Regions from separate parts of the Kineococcus sp. NPDC059986 genome, predicted to be linked through region 2. Evidence: riboswitches for the same ligand, from Rfam matches in the RefSeq annotation. Region 2 holds a riboswitch; each other region holds the start of a gene.
What was found. A riboswitch is a leader RNA that binds a small molecule or an ion and turns the genes downstream of it on or off. The one in region 2 is predicted to bind S-adenosylmethionine.
Positions count from the first base shown of each region.

Region 1: it holds a riboswitch for S-adenosylmethionine, as region 2 does, so the genes downstream of both, AB0637_RS10115 (putative leader peptide) here and AB0637_RS06095 (MFS transporter) in region 2, are expected to answer to the same signal.
Region 3: it holds a riboswitch for S-adenosylmethionine, as region 2 does, so the genes downstream of both, AB0637_RS07525 (sugar ABC transporter substrate-binding protein) here and AB0637_RS06095 (MFS transporter) in region 2, are expected to answer to the same signal.

Region 1 covers NZ_JBFBND010000010.1:106,142-111,507, forward strand. The annotation lists gene AB0637_RS10100 (amino acid ABC transporter ATP-binding protein) at 1-532, opposite strand, end outside; gene AB0637_RS10105 (amino acid ABC transporter permease) at 529-1,494, opposite strand; gene AB0637_RS10110 (FAD/NAD(P)-binding protein) at 1,491-3,476, opposite strand; gene AB0637_RS10115 (putative leader peptide) at 3,549-3,641, opposite strand; SAM riboswitch class I at 3,649-3,743, opposite strand; gene AB0637_RS10120 (GNAT family N-acetyltransferase) at 3,838-4,689, opposite strand; gene AB0637_RS10125 (rhodanese-like domain-containing protein) at 4,913-5,287, opposite strand.
Region 2 covers NZ_JBFBND010000005.1:70,737-76,102, reverse strand. The annotation lists gene AB0637_RS06105 (diguanylate cyclase) at 1-927, shown strand, start outside; gene AB0637_RS06100 (hypothetical protein) at 1,042-1,605, shown strand; SAM riboswitch class IV at 1,717-1,828, shown strand; gene AB0637_RS06095 (MFS transporter) at 1,882-3,240, shown strand; gene AB0637_RS06090 (NAD-dependent epimerase/dehydratase family protein) at 3,287-4,252, opposite strand; gene AB0637_RS06085 (aldehyde dehydrogenase (NADP(+))) at 4,258-5,366, opposite strand, start outside.
Region 3 covers NZ_JBFBND010000007.1:48,190-53,555, reverse strand. The annotation lists gene AB0637_RS07540 (LLM class flavin-dependent oxidoreductase) at 1-329, opposite strand, end outside; gene AB0637_RS07535 (carbohydrate ABC transporter permease) at 353-1,210, opposite strand; gene AB0637_RS07530 (sugar ABC transporter permease) at 1,207-2,181, opposite strand; gene AB0637_RS07525 (sugar ABC transporter substrate-binding protein) at 2,178-3,566, opposite strand; SAM riboswitch class I at 3,803-3,893, opposite strand; gene AB0637_RS07520 (Rne/Rng family ribonuclease) at 4,311-5,366, shown strand, end outside.

The DNA.
Region 1 (5,366 bases), on a different contig from region 2:
GTTTGAGGGCGAGCGCGCGGGCGATGGCCACGCGCTGCTGCTGGCCGCCGGACAGGCGGCGCGGGTACTCGTCGGACTTGTCGGCCAGGCCCACGCGTTCGAGGAGGGCCTGCGCCTCCGCCTCGGCCTCGGACCGCTTGCGCCGCTGAGCCGAGACGGGGGCCTCGACGACGTTCTCCAGCACGGTCAGGTGCGGGAACAGGTTGAAGTGCTGGAAGACGAACCCGATCTCCGAGCGCTGGCGCAGGACCTCGCGCTCGTGCAGTTCGCGCAGGTGGTTCCCCGCCCGCTTGTAGCCGATGAGCTCGCCGTTGACCTCGACGACGCCGGCGTCGACCTTCTCGAGGTGGTTGATGGTGCGCAGCAGCGTGGACTTGCCCGAACCCGAGGCGCCGAGCACCACGGTGACGGTGCCGGCGGCCACCGCCAGGTCGACGCCGCGCAGAACCTCGAGCGCGCCGAAGCGCTTGTGGACGCCCTCGAGCCGGACGACGACTCCGGACGCCGGACGGTTCAGGGTCGGCGTGCTCATCGGGAGACCTCCGGGCGACGGGCGCGGGCGGCCAGCACGGTGCGGGCGAGCTTCAGCAGCGGGAGTTCCGCCTGGTGGCGGTCGCTGCCGCGGCCGTAGTGGCGCTCGACGAACCACTGCACGACCGACAGCACGGTGGTGAGGACGAAGTACCAGATCGCGGCCACGAGCAGCAGCGGGATGACCCGGCCGGTGCGGTTGTAGACGACCTGCACTTGGTAGAACAGCTCGGGCAAGGCCATGATGTAGACGACCGAGGTCCCCTTCAGCAGGCCGATGACCTCGTTCCCGGTGGTGGGCACGATGATGCGCAGGGCCTGCGGCAGCTGGATGCGCCAGAACTGCCGGAACTGCGGGATCCCGAGCGCGGCCGCCGCTTCGCGCTGGCCCGGGTCGATCGCCAGGAACCCCGAGCGCACGATCTCGGCGAAGTAGGCGGCCTGGTGCAGGCCCAGGCCGAGGAACGCGGCGGTCAGCGGGGCGATGAGGTTCTGGGTCGAGAAGGTCCAGAACTGCGGGCCGAAGGGGACGCCGAAGCCGATGGTCTTGTACAGGATCGCGAGGTTGAACCAGAACAGGAGCTGCAGGATCAGCGGGACCGACCGGAAGACGCTGATGTAGGCGAAGCTCACACCCTGCAGCAGGGGGTTCTTCGACATCCGCAGGAGGGCGAGCACGGTGCCCAGCACGAGACCGATGGCGGTGCCGACGATCGTCAGCTGCACCGTCAGCCACAGGGACTGCAGGATCGTGGCGGAGAACAGGAACTGCCCGACGGTGGGCCACTCCCAGGCGGGGTTCGTCACGAGGGCGTTGCCGGCCATCGCGGCGACGACCGCGACGGCCGCGGTCGCGACCCACCGCCACGGGTGGCGCGCGGGCAGGACCTTGACGGCCTCCACGGGTTTCTCGGTCCCCAACGGGGCGCTGGGGGCGGTGCCGGTGCGAGTCGTCTCGCTCATCGACGGTCTCCTGGGAGTTCGGACGGGGTGGTGTTGCGGGCCGACAGGTCCTGGTGCACCGCGCGAGCCCCTGCCCGCAGCAGGTCCGCGGCGAGCCGGTCGCCGCGCCGGAAGAGCTCGGCGTTCGTGCCCGGCCGGGCGAACGCCGCGGCGGCGCCCTCGCCCGAGACCCAGGCCCCCGTGGCGAAGCGCCGCGGGTGCGGAGCGCCGTCGTCGCGGACCAGCCGGGCCCGGGCGTCCACGACGAGCCGGCCGTTCGACAGCCGTGTCTCGCCGTCGAGGACCTGGTGGGCCCGGACGTCGCCCCGTTCGCGCAACCGCGTCAGCAGCACGTCGGAGGTCCACTCCAGGTCCGGGACGGGCAGCCGAGCCTCGACGAGCCCCTGCGCCCGCACCTCGTGGGGGCCGCTGTCGGACGTCGCGGTGAACGAGCCCGTCTCGGGATCGGCGACGACGTTCAGCCCGGCCCCGAGGAAGCGCAGCAGACCGGCGCGGGCGAGGGCGGCCAGCTGCCGCAACCGGTGCGGCGGCGGCCCACTGGCGACGTAGCTGAAGAAGCCGTGCCACCAGCCGTCGACGTCGAGGGCCGCGGACCGGGCGTTGAGCCGCCCGGCCGCGTGCAGGCCGGCGGTGACGACGTAGGCGGACAGCAGGGCCGCCACGGCCGCGGCGTCGGGGGAGTGGCGCGCGTCGGCCCGCCGGGTCCGGTCGTCCTCGAGGTGCTGCAGGACGCGCTCGTGGACCTCCTCGCCCGAGGTTCCCCACCACCCGTCCAGGGGGCGGTCCAGCTCGGCGGGGTCGAAGCGGTCGGCGGGGTCGGGGACGGCGCGTTCGACGAGGTCGTCGACCTCGGCCGAACCCCAGGCCGCGCGGGAGAACCGGGCGTCGAACTCGGTGGCCGCCAGCGTGGTGCGGTCCGGGTGGCTGCGGAACAGTTCGCGGTAGTGGGCCCCGGCCAGTTCCTTGGCGATGAGCGGCCAGAGGTCCGCCCGCAGGTCGAGCGGGGCGTCGCCGTGCAGGTCCGAGACGGTCTGCGACGAGTAGTAGCGCGGCAGTCCGAGGTCCCGCGGGGTCTCGTAGCCGATCTTCGAGCGGTACGGCACCCCGCGTCGCGAGCCGGCGTGCAGCCGGGGTTCCCGCCCGCTGGGGTGGTAGTCCAGCGACCCGTCCGGGCCTTCGGTGAACCGCCCGCCGCGGCCCTCGGTGAGGCGTACCACGAGGTCGACGAAGGCCAGACCCATGCCGACCACGACCACGTCCGACCCCGGCCGCAGCACGTCGAGGTCCTGCTCGCTGGTGTAGCCCGGGCGGACGTAGGCCAGGCCGTGGGCGCGGGCGAACGTCGCGATGCGTCGTTCGCGGGGGCCGGGCCGGACGTCGAGGTGCCCCTGCACGAGCAGCACCGCGTCGACCCTCAGGGTCTCCTCCTGCCCGGCCAGGTGCAGCACCTGCCGGCCGTCGAGGGGGTCGTCCGTCAGGTCCAGGACGGTCCGGGCGTGCCGGTGGACCCGCACCCCGGCGGGCAGCTGCGCGAGCGTGCGGGCCCACGCGTCGGCGAAGTACCCGCTGGCGAGGCGACGCGAGGTGAAGGACCCGGGCTCGTGGCGCAGCAGTTCTTCGCGCAGGAGGTCGTCGCCGGTGGCGTCCGCGTCCACCACGAGGGCGGCGCGGTTCTCCTGGACCCAGCCGGCCAGCGACGGCCCGCGCAGCACGGGTTCGGCGAGGCCGGTGACGGACTCGTCGGGCAGGACGCTGATGTCCGCGGCCCGCGAGTTCATCCACAGCAACGGGTCCTGGGCCTCGCGCCACACCCGGCCGGCGCCGGAGTCGTACGGGTCCACCACGTGCACGTCGAGGACGGACCCGTCACCGGTCGCGGTGTGCTGGGCACCGAGACGCTGCAGGAGGACGAGAGTTCGAGGCCCTGCGCCGACGATTCCCAGTGAACGGGTGCGGGGCAGGGAGGAGGTGGGACGTGACACAGGGGTGCTCCGGAGGTCCGCGCCGGCAACGGCGCAGGGGACGTCCGCGGGCGGGGCCGCGACGGACGGGGGTCAGACCCCCGCGCAGACCGCCGAGCTCAGCCGACCCAGGTCGACGTGGCGCCGGCGGACCAGCAGGCTCCCGGGTGCGGTGCAGGAACTCATCTCGCGACTCCCATCGGTCCTGGCGGAAGCACCCTCGCCCGATGGTTCGGGGGGTTGCTGCGACGTCGACGAGCCAGGTCTCTCGGTCGCTCTGGATGGACAGTGCAACGGTAGCCCACGGGGTCGGGTTTCTCCAAGCACCCCACGACGTCCCGTCGGCGCGACGGGGCGGCGGGGGGTCCGGGACGCCCGGAGATCAGTGAGTCGTCCGCGGGGATGCGTTGCGCCCGTGGAGGACTGGGACGACGTCGACACCGAGGGCGAGCAGGGTGCCACCGGCGACGACGCGGGTTTCCCGTCCGGGCAGTCGCGCGAACCCGAGGGTGGCGCAGAGGGAGTGCGCCGCAGTCGTCCTCGGCCCGGAGTTCAGGACGACCCGCTGCAGTCCGCGCCGACGTGCCACGTCGACGGCGTGCCGGGCCAGCGCTGTCCCGACGCCGCGACCACGGGCGGGGACCGCGGTCGCCAGCAGCTGCAGGTCGAGCTCGCCGTCGAGCGTCAGGGAGCTCAGGACTCGCCCGGGACGCGGGAGCGTCATGGTGCCGAGCAGTTCGCCGGAGACGGCGTCGACGGCCACCCACAGCTCCGCCTCGCGGGCCCGCGTCGCGGCGTCGGCGATCTGCCCGGCGTCGTCGTCGGGGAGATCGCCGTCGGCGGCGTAGGCGTCCAGGCCCAGCCGGCAGACGGCCTCGAACTCCTCGGGACGGACCAACCGCACCAGCAGCCCCGGAGCGGGCTCCACGTCCCGGCCGAAGACGGCGAGCCGGGAACCCCCGCGGCCCAGGCGGTGCTCGCGTTCGGGCAGGCGGGTGAAACCCGACCGGTGGTAGAGCCGTTGGGCGGTCTCGTTGCGGGCACCGGTGTCCAGCACCACGCGGGCGAACCCCCGGGCCCGCGCTTGCGCGACGGCGTCCTCGAGCAGCAGCGCGCCCAGCCCGCGGCGGCGGGCGGCGGGGGCGACGGCCAGCAGGCGGAACTCCAGTTCGTCGGGTTCGGCGAAGCGGGCGTGCTCGGTGCCTCCGGCAGCCAGGGTCGCGGTGCCCAGCAGTTCCCGCCCTCACCGTCGGCCTCGACGGCGACGCGGACGTCGGCGGTCCGCGCCCGGCCTGCCGCGTCACGCAGGAGCGCCGCCCGTCCGGCGTCGGGCGGGTACGGGCCCACCGAGAACCCGCTCACCGTCAGCTCTCCGACCGCGTCGAGCTCGTCGGGGCGTGCCGACCGGACGGTCAGCGTGGGCACGCCCGCCGAGACGGGGTCGTCCGTGGTGGTTCTCATCCGGCCTGCGCGGGTTCCTCGGTGGCGAGCCCGGCGGCCTTCCACGCCGGGAACCCGCCGTCGACCTGGACGACGTCCCTGAACCCCGCGGCGAGCAGCTCGGCGGTGACGGGGCCCGAGCCGGCGGGCGATCCGCAGATCACGACGATCTCCTGGTCCTTGCCGGTCAGCTGCTCCAGCGCGCCGGGCTCCCCGACGGCGAACGCGCGGCCGACCTCGGTCTTGGCGACGACGACGGCCTGCGGCAGCTCACCGTGGGCGGCCCGGCCGGCGTCGCTGCGGACGTCGACGAACAAGGCGCCTCCGGCGACGGCGCGGCCGGCGGTCTCGGCGTCGACGAGGGGGGCTTCGGGAAGGGGGGTCTGGATCACGTCACTCCTGCGTCTGGTCGGGGGTCCGCTCACGCGGTCGCGCGGGCGGGTTCGGGCGGGTGCACGGTCGACCGGCCGC
Region 2 (5,366 bases):
GACTCCGAGCAGGTTTTCCGCCTCGGCTTCGACACCGCCCCCGTCGGCATGGTGATGGTGGCCCTCGGAGGTGGTCAGCCGCGTGGACGGCTCCTGCGGGTGAACCGTGCCCTCGTCGAGTTCACGGGGTTCGGGGAGGAGGCGCTCCTCGAACGGGAGATCCTCGACCTCGTCCACCCCGACGACGTGGAGGAGTGCCGCCGGACGTTCGAGGCGGTGACGACCGAGGAGGTCCGGTGCGAGCGGCGGTTCCTGCACGCGGACGGGTCCACGCGGTGGGGTTCGCTGTCGGCCGTCGTCGTCCGGCCCTCGGGTGGGGCGCAGCCCTACCTGATGTGCCTCGTCGAGGACGTCACCGCGCGCCGCACGGCGGAGCAGGAGCTCGAGCACCAGGCCCTGCACGACGGTCTGACGGGGCTGCCGAACCGCAGCCTCTTCCGCGACCGGCTCGAGGGCGCGCTCGCGGGACCGCGGCGCACCGGTGCGGGTGTGGGGGTCCTGTTCGTGGACCTCGACGGGTTCAAGGCGGTCAACGACACCGCCGGTCACGCCGCCGGGGACGAACTCCTGCAGCACGTCGCCGAGCTGCTGCGGCACTGCGTCCGGCCGGGGGACACCGTGGCCCGGCTCGGCGGCGACGAGTTCGCCGTGGTGTGTCCCGAAGCGGCGTCGGTCGACGACCTCCAGGCGGTGGGCGACCGCATCCTCGCGGTCCTCGGCCGACCCGTCCCGCTGACCGCAGGCACCGTCCGCATCGGTGCCTCGATCGGCATCCGCCTCTCCGAGGCCGGCACCGGTGCCGATCGACTCCTGCAGGACGCCGACGCCGCGATGTACGCCGCGAAGAAGGCCGGCAAGAACCGGTGCGTCGTCCACCCGGTCCGGGACGCGGCGCGCGACGGGCTCCCCGCGGGACGTCCGGGGTAGGCGGCGTCGCGCCGGTCTGGGCCACCCGGGTGAGCACCCCTCCGGTCCGGCGGTGCGCCCGCCGAACCACCACCGGGCCCCTGACTGCGGGGGCCCGGTGATCCAGGAGGAACCATGACCCGCCGCGCGACCACGCTCACCCTCTCCCTCGCGCTGGCGGCCAGCGTGGCGCTGCCCACCGCGGGCAGCGCCTTCGCGTCCCGCCCCGGTGGACCGGAACCCACGTCGACGTCGACGGCGACGGCAACGCCGACCGCGACGGGCACCCCCACGGCACGGCCCACGGAGCGCCCGGCCCCCCGGCCCACCGTCACCCGCGCGGTGCGGGCCCCCAAGCTCGTCGTCGCCGGAACCCTCGCCGCCGTGGACCCCGCGGCGAACCGCATCACCGTCACGGTGCACGGTGGCCGGGAGAAGGCTCTGCGCGACCAGGACGTCGTCGTCGCCCTGACCCCGACGACGGTCCTGCGCCAGGACGGCGCCGTCGTGACCGCGGCCGCCCTGCGGCCCGGGGGGCACGTCAACGCCCAGGTCACGCGCGCCGCCGACGGATCCTTCACCGCGACGCGGGTGACGGTCGAACGCGAGGACGACCGTCCCACGAGTTCCCCGACGAGTTCCGCCACGAGTTCTCCCACGAGTTCGGCGACGAGTTCCCCCACCGCCACGCGCAGCTGACGAGGGAGCGGCTGCGGGAGAGCGTTCCCCGCAGCCGTCGGCGGGGCGGGCGGTGTTGCGGGACCGAGGTTCCGTTGACACGCAGCGAGGCTCCTGGCTAGGTTCAGCGCCGGTCACGAGTTCCAGCGCGAAGCCCCGGCTCGCTGGACGGCAACCCTCCTCGTCGTGGGGTGCCCCGGGTGACGACCTGACCTGGTGCTCGACGCACGGGTAAGGACGGCCTCCGGGGGTCCTGCGCGACGTCGACGCCGTGCGACCGCGACCTGAGGACACGCCATGGCTGCTCGACTCGACCACTCGCGCTGGAGACCCGCGCACACCCGCATCGCCACCGCGCTCGGCATCGGCTGGATGCTCGACGCGTTCGAGGTGCAGATCATCGGATCGGTCATCCCGGGGATCCAGGCCGAGTTCGGCCTGGGCGCCGAACAGGCCGTCGTCATCAACGTGGTGTGGTTCCTGGGCATCGCCCTGGGTGCCGTGGGTTTCGGGTGGCTGGCCGACAAGGTCGGGCGCAAACGCCTCTTCGTCGTGACGTTGCTCGTCTACTCCCTCGCCGCGGTGGCCAGTTCGGCGGCCCCCAGCTACGAGGTCTTCATGGTGTTCCGGTTCGTCACCGCCCTCGGTGTCGGCGGTGAGTACTCCGCGATCACCTCGGCCATCTCGGAGTTCACCCCCGCCCGGAACCGCGGGCGGAGCAACGGCCTGGTGATGACGTTCTGGGCCCTCGGCGGGATCCTCTCCTCCCTGGTCTCCATCCTCGTCGTCTCCGCCTTCGGGCTGAGCTGGCGCTACACCCTGCTGTTCGGGGTCGTCAGCGCGGTGTACGGGCTGCTCGCCCGGCGGCTGGTCCCCGAATCGCCGCGCTGGCTGGCCGCGCGGGGGCGGCTGGACGAGGCCGACGCGGTGGTGGAGGAGATCACGGGCCAGGCCAGTGCGCAGGGGTACGTCCTGCCGCCGTCGCCCGCGCGGGGCGGCAGCGCGCTGGGGGAACTCTGGACCCACCACCGCGGCAAGCTGTTCCTCGGGATGGCCCTCGACTTCTCCGAGGCCGCCGGGTACTACGGCCTGTTCACGGCCATGAGCGTCTTCGTGTTCTCCTCGGCGTCGGGCGCCGTGCCGATCTCGGACGCCGCCCTGCCCTGGTACTTCCTCGTCGCGAACGTCGGCGCGCTGGCGGGCGGGGTGCTCATCGCCTGGTCGCTCGACCTCCTCGGTCGCCGGCCCTCCGTCGTCGCCGCCTACACCGGGGCGTCCCTGAGCATGCTCGGGTGCGCGGCGGCGGCCTCGACGGGTTCGCGGCCGTTGGTCCTCGTGGCGTTCACCGTCGCGGCGTTCTTCGCGACCTGCGCCTGGGTGTCGGCCTACCCGACGTTCTCCGAGCAGTTCCCCACGCACCTGCGGGCCACCGGGGTCGGCGCCTCGGTCGGCGTGGGACGGACCGGTGCCATCGTGGGTCAGGTCCTGCTGGCGGAGGTCGCCGTGGCGTTCTCCGTGACGTCGATGTTCGTCCTGCTCGCCGCGTTCTGGCTGATCGGTGCCGCCGCGGGTGGCGTCTGGTGGGTCCGCGGGACCGAGGCGCGGGGGATGACCCTGGGCGAACTGGAACGGGTTCCGGAGCCGGTCCGGTCCTGAGGCACCCCCTCGGGCCCGGGGTCCCCGGGCCCGAGGGGCACCTCCGTCAGGAGCGGGGCAGCAACCCCATCGCCTCGACGGCGGCCCGCGCCGCGTCCAGCGACGTGCCGGGGGAGTACCCCAGGAGTTCCCGGCCCTTCTCCGTGCTCGCGGAGTGGCTGCGGGACAGGTGGTCCCAGCTCGCCTCGGCGTGCTCCCCGGCCGCGGCCCGGAACTCCTCCCACGACACGTGCCGCAGGTTCGCCTCCCGGCCCCACCACCCGGCGGCGGCCTGGGCGAACCCCCGGACGGTCAGGGCGCGGTCGGACACGGCGTGGAAGCTCTGGCCCACGGACACCTCGGGCCGGGCGATCGCCAGCTCGAACACCTGCGCCACGTCGTCGGCGTGCACGTGGTGCATCGTCTCCAGCCCCAACCCGGGCACGAGGAGTTCCCCGCCGCTCGACAGGGCCTCCCACACGCCGGGGTCCAGGTTCCCGAGCGGGGTGATGACCGGCCAGCCGGGACCGCTGATGTGGCCCGGGTGGACGACGGTGCTGCGCAGCCCGCCCGACCTCGTCTCGGCGTGCAGGAACTCCTCGATCGCGGCCTTCTGCGTGCCGTACGGCCCGAAGGGTTCCTTGGGGTCGTCCTCGCGCAGGGGCGAGACCGTCGCGCGGCCGTGGACCCAGATCGTGCCGCAGTGGGCGTGGAACGCCCCCGTCGGCCGCAGGGCCTCGACGAGTTCGCGGGCCTGCTCGAGGGTGAAGCAGACGAGGTCGACGACGACGTCGGGCCGCAGGGCCGCGATGCGCGCGCCGAACGTCCCGGCAGCGGCCTCCGCCTCCCGGTCCGCGACGACCGTCTCGACCTGCTCCCAGGCGGGGTCGGGGTGGTAGGGCTCGCGGCTGCCGCGGGACACCGCGCTCACGCGGTGGCCGGCGCGGACCAGCCGCGGCACGAGGTAACTGCCGATGTGTCCCGTCGCGCCGATCACGACCACGTGCTGGACTACGTGCTGCTGCTCGGTCACGGGGTTCAGTCCTTCAGCTCGTCGGGCAGGGCGGCGGCCGGGAAGCCCTGGAACGCCACGGGGCGCTGCCACCGGGAGATCGCCGCGGTCCCGACGGACGTCGTCGTCGGCGTCGTCGTGGCCGGCCAGGGGCCGCCGTGCTGCTGGGCGGCCGCGACGGTGACGCCGGTCGGCCAGTCGTTCCAGACCACCCGCCCCACGTGCTCGGCGAGCAACCCCGCGACCTCGACGGCGAGCGGGTCGTCCGCGCCGGCGTGGACCGACCCCGTCAACTGCCCCGGGAGGGCGTCGAGGACGGCGCGCAGCTCGTCCTCGGAGGAGTACCCGACGACGAGACCGGCCGGGCCGAACGCCTCCAGTTCCAGCAGGTGGGGGTTCGCGACGACGTCCGCGGCGGCGGCCGTGAACACCTGGGCGGGGACACCGTCGGGGCCCGGCTCACCCGCCACGGCGGTCTGCACACCGGGCTGGGAACCGAGCTCGGCCGTCGCCGACCGGAACCCCTCGACGATGCCCGGGTGCAGCATCGGTCCCGGGACGGGCAGGTCCACGGCGGCCGTGAACGCGGCGGCGTCGGGGACGAGGACGACACCGGGGTTCGTGCAGAACTGGCCCGCGCCCAGGGTCAGCGACCCGACCCAGCCCGCAGCGACGTCCGCACCGCGTTCGGCCCACGCCGCGGGCGTCACGACGACGGGGTTCACGCTGCCGAGCTCGCCGTGGAAGGGGATGGGGTCCGGGCGGGAGACGGCCAGGTCGAACAGGGCCCGGCCGCCCCGGACCGACCCCGTGAAGCCCGCGGCGCGGATCCTGCGGTCGGTGAGCGCGGCGGTCGACGTCTCGACGCCCTCGATGAGCGCGAACGCCCCTTCGGGGGCGCCGACCGCGGCGAGCGCGGCCGTCACCTGCTGCGCCGTCGCGAGCGAGAGCCGCGGGTGGCCCGGGTGCGCCTTGACGACGACGGGGCACCCCGCGGCGAGCGCAGAGACGGAGTCGCCGCCGAAGACGGAGAAGGCGAACGGGAAGTTGCTGGCTGCGAAGACGAGGACGGGCCCGATCGGGACGACGGTGCGCCGCAGGTCCGGGCGCGGACCCATGCCCCAGTCGGCGTCCG
Region 3 (5,366 bases), on a different contig from region 2:
GTCAGCGACACCGTCACGCCGAACCCGAGGTGCTCGGTCACCGCGCCCATCGCCGAGACGGCGAGCATGGGGTCGCCGACGGGCACCTGGGTCGACTCGCGCAGCGCCGTCTCCGGGCCGCCCTGGTAGACGTCGTAGATCCCCAGGACGTCGGCGATGAAGAGGGAGTCGAACTTGCCGCGTTCGAGGAGCTTGGCGAGTTCCGTCCAGTAGCGGATGTCGTCGAACCGGTGGGACTCGTCGTCCGGGTGGCGCCACAGCCCGGGGGACTGGTGCCCGACGCAGGTCATGTCGAACGCGTTGAGGTGCACCCTGCGGGGTTCGGTCACGGGGGTCTCCATCTCGGGGCGGGTCATTTGACGGCGCCGGCGGACAGTCCGCCGACGAGCCACTTCTGGGCGAGCACGGCGAGCACGTACATCGGGACGATCCCGACGAGCGAGGCCGCCGCCTGCTGGCCGAACTGCACGGTGCGGTCGCCCTGGAACAGGGACAACCCGACCGGGAGGGTCTGGCTGTCGGTGCTCTGGGAGAACGACACGGCGAAGAGGAACTCGTTGTACGACAGGAACAGGCAGATGAGCAGCGCGGCCACCAGGCCCGGGGCGAGCAGCGGCAGCACGAGGCGCACGAGGCCGCCGGTGGTCGACAGCCCGTCCACCCAGCCGGCCTCCTCGATCTCCACCGGGATGCGCCGGACGAAACCGTCCAGCAGCCAGACGGCGACGGGCACGTTCGCCAGGCCGTTGACCAGGACGAGCCCGATGGCGGTGTTCGTCAGGTCCGCCTGCTTGAGCAGGTAGTACAGGGGCAGCACGGCGACGATCGGCGGCGCGCAGTAGCTCGCGAGCAGCACCGTCTGCAGCCGTTCCCCGCGCACCCCGGCGCGGGCCGTGACGTACGCGGCGGGGACCGCCACGAGCGAGGTCAGCACCGTCGCGCCGACGGCGACGACCCAGGAGTTCGCGAGCATCGTCGACAGCGGGACCGTCGAGAACGCCTTCGAGAAGTTCGACCACACGAAGACGCTGGGAAGCCAGCCGCCGTTGGCGATGTCGTCGACGCTGCGCAGCGACAGCGAGACGAGGAACAGCAGCGGCAGCAGCGCCACGAACGCGACGACCGCGAGGACGACGCGGATCCCCCCGCGGCGCAACGTCGCCGCCGGGGTCGTCGCACGCCGGGCGCTCGGAACCGTCGTCGCGCTCACTGGTCGGCCTTCACGGCGCGCGCCCGCAGCAGCGTGACGACGGTGGTCAGGACACCCACGACGAGGCCGAAGACGAGGGTCTCCGCCGCCGCCGTGCCGATCTCGTAGCTGCCGCGCATGCCCGTCCTGAAGATCTCGAAGCTGGAGACGATGGTGGAGACGCCCGGCCCGCCCTGGGTCACGACCGTCACGAGGTCGAACACCTTGAGCCCGATGACGAGTTCGAGCAGGAGCACCGAGAACACGTTCGGCGCGACGACGGGCCACACGACGTTCGTGAACGACCGGAACGCGCCGGCCCCGTCGAGGGCGGCCGCTTCGCGCAGTTCCTCGGGAACCCCGAGCAGTGCCGCGAACACGAGCAGCGTGACGAGCGGGGTCCACTGCCAGACGTGCATGACGACGAGGGCGCCGAACGCACCCACGCTGTCGCCCAACGGGTTCGCCCCGGGGAACCCCAGGGCGGAGAACAACCCGCCGAACGCGCCGCCGACGGGGGCGAGCATGAGCTTCCACGCCACCCCGACCATGACGGGCGGGGTGACGAGCGGTAGCAGGAGGACCGTCCCGACGACGCCGAAGCGCGTCCCGCGGGCGTGCAGCAGCAGGGCCAGCAGCACGCCGATCAGCGTGGCCGCGAGGGCGGCGACGACGGCGAACACGACCGACCGGACCAGGGAGCCGGCGAACGCGAGGGACCCCCACGCGTCCACGAAGTTCTCCGTCCCGGTGAACCGCTGCAGCGGTCGGGCCAGCGAGGACTTCGTCACCGCCAGCGCGACGACGAACAGCGTGGGGTAGACGAGCATGAGGGCGAGCCCGGCCAGGCTGGGCGCCGCCAGCCAGGTCGAGACGTGCCCGGGCCGGTGCCGGCCGGGGACCGCCCGCCGGCCTCCGGGAGCGGATCCGCGGCGGGGCCTCGGGACCCCGGCCCGCGTCCGTTCCCCGCGCTGTTCGTCGAGCTGCGTCATCCGAGTTCCTTCTCCCAGCTCTCCGCGGCCTTGTCGAGCGCGGCCTGCGGCGGCGTCTGCCCCTGGATCGCGAGCGCCAGCTGGTCGACGAGGTCCTGCAGCGCCTTCGGGGCGCCCTGCCGGCTCGGCCACGCCAGCGGCGTGCCGTCCAGGCCCTCGCGGATGACGTCGGTGGCCTTGCCGGCCGCCTGCGCGTACGAGTCCGCGTCGAGCACCGACTTGCGGGCCGGGTCGATGCCCGAACCGGCGGTCGAGGCGAGCAGGAGGTTGTTCTCCTTGTTCGTCGCCCACTCCACGAAGGCCGCCGCCTTGTCCTGCTGCTTCGAGGCGCTCGACACCCCGAGGCCGAAGCCCGCGTCGAGGGCCGTGCGCGGCGTCGTGTTCTTCCCGCCGACCGGCAGCGTGACGACGCCCCACTTGTCGACGATCTTCGAGCTCGACGGGTCCTGCGCCTTGAGGCCGAGGTCGGTCCAGGTGTCGAGCATGGCGCCCTGCCCGGACAGGAAGGCCGAGTTGGCCTGGTCGAAGCCCGTCTGCAGCGGCGTCGGCAGGGCGGAGGGGGAGACGTCGATGAGGTGCTGCAGCGCCGCGAGGCCCTCCTCGCCCGCGAAGGCGGGCTTGCCGTCGGAGTCCACGAGCGTCCCGCCGTAGCCCGCGAGACGGTTGATGAAGGAGCAGCCCAGGATCATCGGGACCTGCTGCCCCTCGACGATGGCGCCGTAGACCGCGCCGCCGGAGTCCTTGGTGATCTTCTCGGCGGCCGCGTCGTACTCGTCCCAGGTCTTCGGCGGCTCCACGCCGTACCGCTCGAAGACCTCGGCGTTGTAGTAGAGGACGTGGGTGTCGCCGTCGAAGGGCAGGCCGTACCGCTTGCCGTCGATGAGCGTGTACGGGTCGTAGATCGACGGGAGGAAGTCGTCCGTGCCGATCTCGCCGTTGGCGCCGATCCACTCGGTGAGGTCGACGAGGGCGTCGGCGTTCACCAGCTCGCCCAGGCCGAAGTAGAAGTAGTCGAAGACGTCGAACTCGCCGTCGCCGCCCTGCACGTCGAGGATCTGCTTGCTCGTCAGCTGGTCGTAGGGGACGGCCGTGACATCGAGCTTGCCGCCGAACTCGTCGGCGAACTTCTTCCCGAGCAGGTCCGTGAAGGCCAGCACGTGCGGCTGGTTGACCATGAGCTTGAGCGTCGCGCCCTTGAGGTCGACGGCCTTCTGCGCGGCCAGACCCGACGCGGCGGACCCCTCGCCGCAGGCCGCGAGGGTGCCGGTGGCGGCCAGGGCGCCGACCCCGAGGGCGCCGGACAGGATGCGGCGGCGGCTGGCGACGAGGCGGGCGGCGGCCGACGGGGCGGGCTGGGGCAGGGGGGTGCGACGGGGCGCGGACATGGCGGTGCTCCGGGGGTAGGCGGACGGGACGTCCGTCGGGGGGTGCGCGCGGAACGGCGCGCTCGTGCGGTGCGGGGAGGGCGGGGCGATGGCCCCGGGGACGTGCGGCGGCCGGTCAGGCTGCGGCTGACGTCCCCTGGTGCGCCGAGGAGCCCGGGCGACAGACCATCGAGGCCGTGCGCGCGAGGTCGACGTGGTAACGCCGGGTCAGACGGGTACGGCTGTGCATCGCGAGTCCTCCATCGTCCCTGGCGGGAGCACCTGCCGCTCACGCGGTGGTTGCTGTGGCGTCGTCGAGCCAGGACTCTCGGCCACTCTGGATGGTGTTGGTCGCAGCGTAGCGGACCCCCTGCCCTTCCGGGAACGTTCCGAGAGGCGCCGGCGGTGGGCGCGAGTGCGCAGGGTCACGGCGGGCGGGCTGTGCGGCACCGGGCTGTGCCACACTGAAGACGGTCGCGCGTTCCCCGACACCGGGCGGGCGGCCCGCCGTCGAGACCGTCGCCTGGTGCGTGGGTCCCGGGCAGCGCCGCGGTCTGGTGGAAGGACCTCGCTGGCGCCCCGGCCCGTTCCCCTGACGACGACCGCCGGCGGCTCCGGGGGGAGCACGCGTCGCGCGACCCCTCCGGTGCACCAGGACTTCCGTCGGGTGCGGGTCGACCCGCCCGGCGATTCCGACAAGGACGCCCGAGCGTCCGCGGGGGACGACCGGTGGCGCGGAAGCTGCGGGCGAAGCGGAGCACACCCGTGACCAGCACACCCGACGAGAACACGACGACCGACGGCGCGACGACCGCGTCCGCGACGGGCACCGGGGCGACGCGGCCCCGCCGCCGTCGCGCCGCGAGCAGGCCGGCCGGTCCGCCCGCCCACGTGGACGCGACCACCGACGAGACCACCGCCGAGAACACCAGTGACGGCGCAGCGGTCGCCGCCCCCGTGGCGGAGACCCCGGTCACCCCGGACGTCGCCAGCGAGCCCGCGCCCGAGGCGACCCCCGAGGTGACCCCGGACGCGGAGGCTCCCGCCCCGCGGCGACGGGCCCGCCGCGCCGTCCGCAAGGTCGCGGCGCCCGAGACGCCCGCCGCCGAAGCGCGCACCGAGACCCCGGCAGTCGCGGAGACCCCGGCAGTCGCGGAGACCCCGGCAGTCGCGGAGATCCCGGCAGTCGCGGAGACCGGTGCCGTCGCCGCCCCTGCCGACACCCCCGCCGAGGACGTCCCGGTGGAGGTCACCGCGCCCCCGCGTCGGCGTCGTGCGCGCAAGTCGGCCGGCACGCCGGCCCCCGTGGAGACCCCCGCCGCGGAACCCGCCGTGGAGCCGGTCGTCGCGGCCGCCGCCGACGCGCCCGTGGAGGAAGCCCCCGTCGAGGCCCCCCTCGAGGCCCCCGTCGACGCCCCGGTCGAGACCCCCGCGGAGGCGCCGACCGAGCCCTCCGACCTCATGGACGACCCGGTCCTGGTGCGCGCGGCCGGCTTCGCCCGCGGCGCCCGCCGCCGGGACGCGGTCGCCGAGACCACCCCCGAGCGGACCACCGACGCCGCGGCCCGCGCGACGGCTCTCTTCTTCCAGGCCCCGGACGCCGAGACCCCCTCGCGTCGCCGTCGCGCCTCCGCCCCCGCGGGCCCGCCGCCCGCGGCCCGTGCGGACGAGCACGGCGACCAGGTCGACGAGGTCGACGACCTCGAGGACACCACCCACGACGTGCGCTCGCGCGACGACGAGGTGCTCGACAGCCTGCGCGACCTGCGTCGTTCCCGTGGTGTGCGCCGCCCGCAGACCGAGGACGCCGACGAGGCGGAC